3 regions of the Streptomyces sp. KMM 9044 genome follow, and region 1 is predicted to be linked to each of the others. Evidence: predicted binding sites of a transcription regulator. Region 1 holds the regulator's gene; each other region holds the start of a gene.
What was found. The regulator HrcA, encoded in region 1, represses chaperone genes, less so after heat shock. The targets are predictions, from matches to a motif close to TTNGCACTCNGNNNNNCNGAGTGCNAA.
Positions count from the first base shown of each region.

Region 2: the regulator HrcA is predicted to act here: its motif matches at 2,124-2,150, upstream of groL (chaperonin GroEL).
Region 3: the regulator HrcA is predicted to act here: its motif matches at 1,453-1,479, upstream of groES (co-chaperone GroES).

Region 1 covers NZ_CP113910.1:5,157,581-5,160,812, forward strand. The annotation lists gene HUV60_RS23190 (MBL fold metallo-hydrolase) at 1-542, opposite strand, end outside; gene hrcA (heat-inducible transcriptional repressor HrcA) at 712-1,728, shown strand; gene dnaJ (molecular chaperone DnaJ) at 1,729-2,868, shown strand; gene HUV60_RS23205 (nitronate monooxygenase) at 3,028-3,232, shown strand, end outside.
Region 2 covers NZ_CP113910.1:4,120,438-4,123,669, reverse strand. The annotation lists gene HUV60_RS18650 (NADH:flavin oxidoreductase) at 1-87, opposite strand, end outside; gene groL (chaperonin GroEL) at 339-1,961, opposite strand; gene HUV60_RS18640 (cold-shock protein) at 2,389-2,592, opposite strand; gene HUV60_RS18635 (ubiquitin-like small modifier protein 1) at 3,034-3,232, opposite strand, start outside.
Region 3 covers NZ_CP113910.1:2,896,548-2,899,779, reverse strand. The annotation lists gene HUV60_RS12805 (polysaccharide deacetylase family protein) at 1-480, shown strand, start outside; gene HUV60_RS12800 (polysaccharide deacetylase family protein) at 477-1,244, shown strand; gene groES (co-chaperone GroES) at 1,626-1,934, shown strand; gene groL (chaperonin GroEL) at 2,052-3,232, shown strand, end outside.

The DNA of each region.
Region 1 (3,232 bases):
TCCTCCACCAGGTCGCCGCAGAACACCACCTTCGGGTCGCCGGTCACCAGCACCGCGAGATCGTGCGCCGTGTGCCCCGGGCCCACGTTCGCGAGCAGCGCCGGCCGTCCACCGCCCAGGTCGAGCGTCCACTCGCCGGACACCGTGTGCCGGGGGCGGACCAGCGCGTCCACGGCCTCCTCCGCGGCCCGCCTGTCCAGGCCGTGGCGCACCGCGTCCCTGAGCAGTTCCTCGCGCCCCCGGGCCAGTACCGTGTCCAGCCCCACCGCGCCGAACACCTCCGCACCCGCGAACACCGCGGCCCCCAGCACATGGTCGAAGTGGGGGTGGGTGAGCGCGAGATGCGTCACACGCCGCCCGGCGAGCGACTGCGCCCCGGCCCGCAACCGCGCGCCCTCGCGCAGGGACGAACCGGCGTCCACGAGCAGCACCGCGTCCGCCCCGACGACGAGTCCCACCGTGCAGTCCCACACGGGAAGCCGGCACCGCCCCACCCCCGGCGCCAGCCTTTCCCATCCCGACTCTTCCCAAGCCACCGTCATACCGTGACGCTAACGGCCTACGGCTTTCTCGGCGCGACCGCGCGGTACCGGCCTTGCCCGGGGAGTACCCCCCGGCCGTACACTGGGCGGGGAGTCTGGCACTCGCGTGCGAAGAGTGCCAGGGCATCCAGGGAACGGACCGGGCGGACGGCTTTTGGAGGTGTGCGTGATGCTCAGTGAACGCAGGCTCCAGGTGCTGCGTGCCATCGTCCAGGACTACGTCGGCACCGAGGAGCCCGTCGGCTCCAGGGCCCTCACCGAGCGGCACAACCTGGGCGTCTCCCCGGCCACCGTGCGCAACGACATGTCGGCCCTGGAGGACGAGGGCTTCATCGCCCAGCCGCACACCAGCGCCGGGCGCATCCCCACCGACAAGGGCTACCGGCTCTTCGTGGACAAGCTCGCCGGCGTCAAACCGATGACCGCGCCCGAGCGGCGCGCCATCCAGAACTTCCTGGAGGGCGCCGTCGACCTGGACGACGTCGTGGCCCGCACGGTGCGGCTGCTCGCGCAGCTCACCCGGCAGGTCGCCGTCGTGCAGTACCCGTCGCTGACCCGCTCGACCGTGCGGCACGTGGAACTGCTCCCGCTGGCGCCCGCGCGCGCCATGCTGGTGCTGATCACGGACACCGGACGGGTCGAGCAGCGTATGGTCGACTGCCCGGCGCCGGTCGGCGAAGCGTCCCTGGCGGATCTGCGGGCCCGGCTCAACAGCCGTGTCGCGGGCCGCCGTTTCACCGACGTACCGTCCCTCGTCGAGGACCTCCCGGAGGCCTTCGACCCCGAGGAACGCGGTACGGTCTCGACCGTGCTCTCCACCCTCCTGGAGACGCTGGTCGAGGAGAACGAGGAGCGGCTGATGATCGGCGGCACCGCCAATCTGACCCGCTTCGGGCACGATTTCCCCTTGGTGATCCGGCCTGTCCTGGAGGCGCTCGAGGAGCAGGTGGTGCTCCTCAAACTGCTCGGAGAGGCGAAGGATCCGGGCGTGACCGTCCGTATCGGTCATGAGAACGCCCATGAGGGACTCAACTCCACGTCCGTCGTGTCGGTGGGCTACGGTTCGGGCGGCGAGGCGGTTGCCAAGCTCGGCGTGGTCGGACCGACCCGCATGGATTACCCGGGAACGATGGGAGCGGTACGCGCAGTGGCACGGTACGTCGGACAGATCCTGGCGGAGTCGTAAGTGGCCACCGACTATTACGCCGTACTCGGCGTGCGCCGGGACGCGTCGCAGGAAGAGATCAAGAAGGCCTTCCGGCGACTCGCCCGCGAGCTGCATCCGGACGTCAACCCGGATCCGAAGACCCAGGAGCGGTTCAAGGAGATCAACGCCGCCTACGAGGTCCTGTCGGATCCGCAGAAGAAGCAGGTCTACGACCTCGGCGGCGACCCGACCCAGCAGGCCGGAGCAGGCGGCGGCGCGGGAGGCTTCGGGGCGGGCGGCTTCGGTAACTTCTCCGACATCATGGACGCGTTCTTCGGCACGGCGTCGCAGCGCGGTCCGCGCTCGCGCACCCGCCGCGGTCAGGACGCGATGATCCGCCTCGAGGTCGAGCTGGACGAGGCCGCGTTCGGCACGACCAAGGACATCCAGGTCGACACGGCGGTCGTCTGCACCACGTGCAGCGGTGAGGGCGCGGCGCCGGGAACCACGGCGCAGACCTGCGACATGTGCCGCGGCCGGGGCGAGGTCTCGCAGGTCACCCGGTCCTTCCTGGGCCAGGTCATGACCTCGCGCCCCTGCCCGCAGTGCCAGGGCTTCGGCACCGTCGTCCCGAACCCGTGCCCCGAGTGTGCGGGCGACGGACGGATCCGCTCCCGCCGCACCCTGACGGTGAAGATCCCGGCCGGTGTGGACAACGGCACCCGGATCCAGCTGGCGGGCGAGGGCGAGGTCGGCCCCGGCGGCGGCCCCGCCGGCGACCTCTACGTCGAGATCCACGAGCTGCCGCACAGCATGTTCCAGCGGCGCGGCGACGACCTGCACTGCACGGTCACCCTCCCGATGACGGCGGCCGCCCTCGGCACCAAGGTGCCGCTGGAGACGCTGGACGGCATGGAGGAGGTCGACATCCGGCCCGGCACGCAGTCCGGCCAGTCGATCCCGCTGCACGGCCGGGGCGTCACGCACCTGCGGGGCGGCGGCCGGGGCGACCTCATCGTGCACGTCGAGGTGCAGACCCCGGGCAAGCTCGACCCCGAACAGGAGCGCCTGCTGCGCGAACTCGCCAAGCTCCGCGGCGAGGAGCGCCCGCTGGGCCAGTTCCAGCCGGGCCAGCAGGGCCTGTTCTCCCGGCTGAAGGACGCCTTCAACGGGCGCTGACGGGCGGGGACCGGACGAGGTCCCCGCGGTGGCCCTGGAAGCCGGCCGCGCCCAGGGCGCGGCCGGCTTCCGGGGCCGGTTCGGACCCGTTCCCGATTCGGTTGTGGTCCTTCTCCGATCCAATTCGGAGATGTCCGAAGGACGTGGCAACATGCCGTCATGTCCTTGGCCCTCACCGACCTCCTCCGGCACCCCGTGGTGCAGGCCCCGATGGCGGGCGGAGTCGCCGTGCCACCGCTCGCCGCGGCCGTGTCCGAGGCGGGAGGGCTCGGGTTCCTGGCCGCCGGGTACAAGACCGCGGACGGGATGTACCAGGAGATCAAACAGCTGCGCGGGCTGACCGGGTCCCCCTTCGGCGTCAACG
Region 2 (3,232 bases), 1.0 Mb from region 1:
GTTCGGCACGGTCAGGCCGTTGATCGAGACCGGCCGGGACAGAATGTCCGAAGCTCGGGTGGCGGCCGTGGAGGTGGCGACGGTCATATGAGGGCTCCCTGTTGGATGTACCAGTCGGTATGTGCGCGTGCATTCACTGCACTCCAGCGGCAACCGACAGGAGCCGAAAACCATTCCACCCATTCGGCCCACCCCCTGTGACCTCCGACACACCGGCCCGGGGGCTCAAGCCCCGGGCTCCGCTCCCGAGAACGCCCGAGGGCGGCACCCCCTGCCAAAAACAGGGGGTGCCGCCCTCGGTACCGGCGGACCGGGTCCGAACCTGAGGTGAGTCAGGCTCAGAAGTCCATGTCACCGCCCGGCATGCCGCCCGGAGCGGCCGCGGCGGCCTTCTCCGGCTTGTCGGCGATGACGGCCTCGGTGGTCAGGAACAGCGCGGCGATCGACGCGGCGTTCTGCAGCGCGGAACGCGTCACCTTGGCCGGGTCGATGATGCCTTCCTTGACCAGGTCGACGTACTCGCCGGTCGCGGCGTTCAGACCGTGGCCCGGAGTGAGGTTGCGCACCTTCTCCACCACGACACCGCCCTCGAGGCCGGCGTTGACGGCGATCTGCTTCAGCGGGGCCTCGAGCGCGAGCTTCACGGCCTGGGCGCCGGTCGCCTCGTCACCCTCGAGCTCCAGCTTCTCGAACACCGAGGAGGCCTGGAGGAGTGCCACACCACCACCGGCGACGATGCCCTCCTCGACGGCCGCCTTCGCGTTGCGAACGGCGTCCTCGATACGGTGCTTGCGCTCCTTGAGCTCGACCTCGGTGGCGGCACCGGCCTTGATGACCGCGACACCGCCGGCGAGCTTCGCCAGGCGCTCCTGCAGCTTCTCGCGGTCGTAGTCCGAGTCGCTGTTCTCGATCTCGGCACGGATCTGGTTCACGCGGCCCTGGACCTGGTCGGCCGAGCCGGCACCGTCGACGATGGTGGTCTCGTCCTTGGTGATGACGACCTTGCGGGCCCTGCCCAGAAGGTCGACCGTGGCGTTCTCCAGCTTGAGGCCGACCTCCTCGGAGATGACCTCGCCACCGGTGAGGACGGCGATGTCGCCGAGCATGGCCTTGCGGCGGTCACCGAAGCCCGGGGCCTTGACGGCGACGGACTTGAAGGTGCCACGGATCTTGTTGACGACCAGGGTCGACAGGGCCTCGCCCTCGACGTCCTCGGCGATGATCAGCAGCGGCTTGCCCGACTGCATGACCTTCTCCAGGAGCGGCAGCAGGTCCTTGACGTTGCCGATCTTGGAGTTGGCGATCAGGATGTACGGGTCGTCGAGCGACGCCTCCATACGCTCCATGTCGGTGGCGAAGTACGCCGAGATGTAGCCCTTGTCGAAGCGCATACCCTCGGTGAGCTCCAGCTCCAGACCGAAGGTCTGGGACTCCTCGACGGTGATGACGCCTTCCTTGCCGACCTTGTCCATCGCCTCGGCGATGAGCTCGCCGATCTGGGTGTCGGCGGCGGAGATGGAGGCCGTGGAGGCGATCTGCTCCTTGGTCTCGACGTCCTTCGCCTGCTCCAGCAGGGCACCGGAGACGGCCTCGACGGCCTTCTCGATACCGCGCTTGAGGGCCATGGGGTTGGCGCCGGCGGCTACGTTGCGCAGGCCCTCCTTGACCAGGGCCTGGGCGAGAACGGTCGCGGTGGTCGTACCGTCACCGGCGACGTCGTCCGTCTTCTTGGCGACTTCCTTGACCAGCTCGGCGCCGATCTTCTCGTACGGGTCCTCGAGCTCGATCTCCTTGGCGATGGACACACCATCGTTGGTGATCGTGGGGGCGCCCCACTTCTTCTCGAGGACGACGTTGCGGCCCTTGGGGCCGAGCGTCACCTTGACGGCGTCCGCGAGCTGGTTCATGCCGCGCTCGAGGCCGCGCCGCGCCTCCTCGTCGAACGCGATGATCTTGGCCATGTGAAGTGGTCCCTCCAGGACTGGGGGTGATGACTCCAGGACCGCGCCCGCGCCCGCGACGGACGGCTCACAGACCCGGCGGTTCCTTGCCCCACCGGCCTGCGGGCCTCACCGACCCGGTCCTACGTTGTCACTCTCACCTTCAGAGTGCTAACGCAATAATTAGCACTCGACCCATGCGAGTGCAAGCGCCTTCGGGGATCGGCGGGGGGACTCAGCCACCCGCGAACACCCGGACGGGACGGACGGCGGGCGGACGATCGGACGAACTGCCGGCAGAGGGTCGGCAGGCGGCGGGGAGCGGCGCGCGGGGCGCGGGGCAGCCGGAGGGACGGCGCGGGCAAGGCGAAGGGCCCGTACCCCGGGTGACCCCGGAGGCACGAGCCCTTCGTCGGCAGGAAAATTCTTGTGGTTGCTGGTAGCGCGTTCAGGCGGTGACCCGAACCATGTCGGCCTGCGGGCCCTTCTGGCCCTGCGAGATCTCGAACTCGACCCGCTGGCCCTCTTCAAGGGTGCGGTAGCCGTCCATCTGGATCGCGCTGTAGTGGACGAAAACATCCGCACCACCGTCGACCGCGATGAAGCCGTACCCCTTCTCCGCGTTGAACCACTTGACGGTGCCCTGAGCCATGCCCAACTCCCCTATTACTGGCCCTTGCACAGATCCGCACTTCGCGGATCCGGGTCAGACCTCACTCCCCAAACGGTTGGGGGCGTGCGCCGGAACGCGTCGACCGCGGCTGAATGTATCTGCCCAACTGCCCTCTGCAACAGGTCAGTCGGACGAGAAATATCGACGCCGCCGGTCCGGAATGCGACGGTAATTCGTCCGATTTCAGGGCAAGTCACACCGGACAAAACCCGCAAATGCGGCAGGACGGGCCCGAACTTTGGCTGTATCCAGTCGGGTGAGCGGCAGGAATTAATGGTTCCCGACAAGGGGGCCGGGACCGCTTTCCCCAACCCTATCGCGTTCAATCCCACGGAATTGCCCCCTCCGTTTCCCTCACGGAGGGGGCAGTCCGATAAACGCACGGTAAGGGAAGTTACCGATGGTAATGATCGGCTGGCGTCAGCCGCCGGCGACGGCCGGGATGATCGACACACCCGCACCGTCCGGCGTCGCGGTCTGCAGGCCCTGCTCGAAGCGGACGTCGTCGTCGTTGACGTAGACGTTGACGAAGCGGCGCAGCTTGCCCTGGTCGTCGAGGACGCGGGCGGCGATCCCGGTGTGGTTCTTCTCCAGGTCCGCGATGACGTCGCCGAGGGTG
Region 3 (3,232 bases), 2.3 Mb from region 1:
AAGATCCCGTACACCGCGTTCCTCAGCGACTACGTGATCAAGGAGGACTACGGCTACTTCGAGAGGATGCAGGACCGGGGGGTCGGCCTGAACAACCACACCCTGAACCACCCGTACCTGCCCGGCCTGTCCTACGCCCGCCAGAAGCGCGAGATCTGCGGCATGCAGGACGTCATCGAGAAGCGGTACGGCGAACGCCCCGTCCTCTTCCGCCCGCCGTTCGGAAACTACAACAAGGACACCCTGCGCGCGGCGAAGTCCTGCGGCATCGAGTACGCCCCGCTGTGGAACGAGGAGGTCTTCGCCGACCGCTGGGACTACCGCGAGTGGGACAGGGAACTGCACCCCGGCGACATCGTCCTCACCCACTTCCGGGGCCGCGACGACGGGAAGGGCACCATGCCCGACATGGTCCGCCGCTTCCTGGACAAGGTCACGGCCGAGGGATACGCGGTGGGGCGTCTGGAGGACTACCTGTGACCGGGCCGGTCCGGCCGCTCCGGCGGGGGGTGGCCACGGCGGTTCTCCTGGCGGTGCTGGCGGGTTGCGACTCGGCGGGCGGCCGGCCGGCCGTGGGCCCGACCGTCCGGGCCGAGGCGGGGAAGGGCGCCGGGGGCGGCGCGGGCCGCTCGCCCCGCGGCGATCCGGGCCTCCCGCCCGTCGTCGACCACGTCCCGACCCGGGACAAGGTCGTCTTCCTGACCTACGACGACGGCGCCGAACGCGATCCCCGCTTCATCGACCTCGTACGCCGCCGCCGCCTCCCCGTCAGCATCTTCCTCACGGACAGCGTGGTGGGGCCCGGTTACGGTCACTTCGCCCGGCTGCGCTCGGTCGGCGCGAGTCTGCAGAACCACACCCTCGACCACCCCGCCCTGCGCGGCCTGCCCTACGCCGGTCAGCGCGCCGAGATCTGCGGCCAGCAGCGCAAGCTCAGGGCCCGCTTCGGTATCCGCCCCCACCTGTTCCGCCCGCCCCACGGCACGTACGACACCACGACCCTCAGGGCCGCCGGCGACTGCGGCATCACGGCGGTCGTGCTCTGGCGGGTCACCCTGGAGGGTGACGGCACCCTCACGTACACCCGCGGCGCGCACCGCCTGACGCCCGGCGACATCATCTCCGTCCCCGCGGGCGGGACTCCGGCCCTGACCCTGGAGGAGCGGACGACGCGGCTGCTGCGCGAGCTGGCGGAGAGAGGGCTGAGGGTCGGGAGGCTGGAGGACCACGTCCGGCGCCCTTGAGTCCTCCTGCGGTCACCGACGGGCACCGCTCGCCGGCCGGCCCGTCCGGGTGCCCCCCGCTCGTGGAACGGGGGGAGAGGCCGGGGGCGAGGCCGTTCGGGCCGGAACGGGGGTCCGGGGGGCGGAAGCCCCAGGGGACGATCACTCGAACACAAGCCCGGTTTCCGGGTCGGCGTACAGGGGAATCCCGGCGACGCCGCGCAGTGAATTGGCACTCCGCTTGACCGAGTGCTAATCGCGGTCATAGTCTCAGGTCTGGCACTCCCCACTGGAGAGTGCCAACACAGCGACGGGCAGGTCCGGCACCCGCGACGACGGATCGACCTGGTCGCCACCTCAGACAGTTAACCCCGTGAGATCTCCGAAGGGGGAGGTCGGATCGTGACGACCGCCAGCTCCAAGGTTGCCATCAAGCCGCTCGAGGACCGCATTGTGGTCCAGCCGCTCGACGCCGAACAGACCACGGCTTCGGGCCTGGTCATTCCGGACACGGCGAAGGAGAAGCCCCAGGAGGGCGTTGTCCTGGCCGCCGGCCCCGGCCGCATCGAGGACGGCAAGCGCGTCGAACTCGACGTGAACGTCGGCGACGTCGTGCTCTACAGCAAGTACGGCGGCACCGAGGTGAAGTACAACGGCGAGGAATACCTCGTCCTCTCGGCCCGCGACGTTCTCGCGATCATCGAGAAGTAAGTCACCTCGTAGCAGATTTGCTCCGAACTGCGCCCCTGGTCCCGACACGCTTCCTGAGCCGGGCGCCCGGGGCGCAGTGTTTTCTCACCCCAGATTTCCGAGAGGGCTCCCGCTGCCATGGCGAAGATCCTGAAGTTCGACGAGGACGCCCGTCGCGCCCTTGAGCGCGGCGTCAACAAGCTTGCCGACACGGTGAAGGTGACGATCGGCCCCAAGGGCCGCAACGTCGTCATCGACAAGAAGTTCGGCGCCCCCACCATCACCAACGACGGTGTCACGATCGCCCGCGAGGTCGAGGTCGACGACCCGTTCGAGAACCTCGGTGCCCAGCTGGTCAAGGAGGTGGCGACCAAGACCAACGACATCGCGGGTGACGGTACGACCACCGCGACCGTGCTGGCCCAGGCCCTGGTCCGCGAGGGCCTGCGCAACGTCGCCGCCGGCGCCTCCCCGGCCGCCCTGAAGAAGGGCATCGACGCCGCCGTCGCCGCGGTCTCCGAGGACCTCCTCGCCTCGGCCCGCCCGATCGACGAGAAGTCCGACATCGCCGCCGTCGCCGGGCTGTCCGCCCAGGACCAGCAGGTCGGCGAGCTCATCGCCGAGGCGATGGACAAGGTCGGCAAGGACGGTGTCATCACCGTGGAGGAGTCCAACACCTTCGGTCTGGAGCTGGACTTCACCGAGGGCATGGCCTTCGACAAGGGCTACCTGTCTCCGTACTTCGTGACGGACCAGGAGCGCATGGAAGCCGTCCTGGACGACCCGTACATCCTCATCACGCAGGGCAAGATCGGCTCCATCGCCGAGCTGCTGCCGCTGCTGGAGAAGGTCATCCAGGCCAACTCCTCCAAGCCGCTGCTGATCATCGCCGAGGACGTCGAGGGCGAGGCCCTGTCGACCCTGGTCGTCAACAAGATCCGCGGCACGTTCAACGCCGTCGCGGTCAAGGCCCCCGGCTTCGGTGACCGCCGCAAGGCGATGCTGCAGGACATGGCCGTCCTCACCGGCGCCACGGTCGTCTCCGAGGAGGTCGGCCTCAAGCTCGACCAGGTCGGCCTGGACGTGCTGGGCTCCGCCCGCCGCGTCACCGTCACCAAGGACGACACCACGATCGTCGACGGCGGCGGCAAGAAGGAGGACGTGACCGGTCGCATCGGCCAGATCAAGGCCGAGATCGAGTCCACGGACTCCGACTGGGACCGCGAGAAGCTCCAGGAGCGCCTCGCGAAGCTGGCCGGCGGCGTGTGCGTCATCAAGGTCGGTGCCGCCACCGAGGTGGAGCTGAAGGAGAAGAAGCA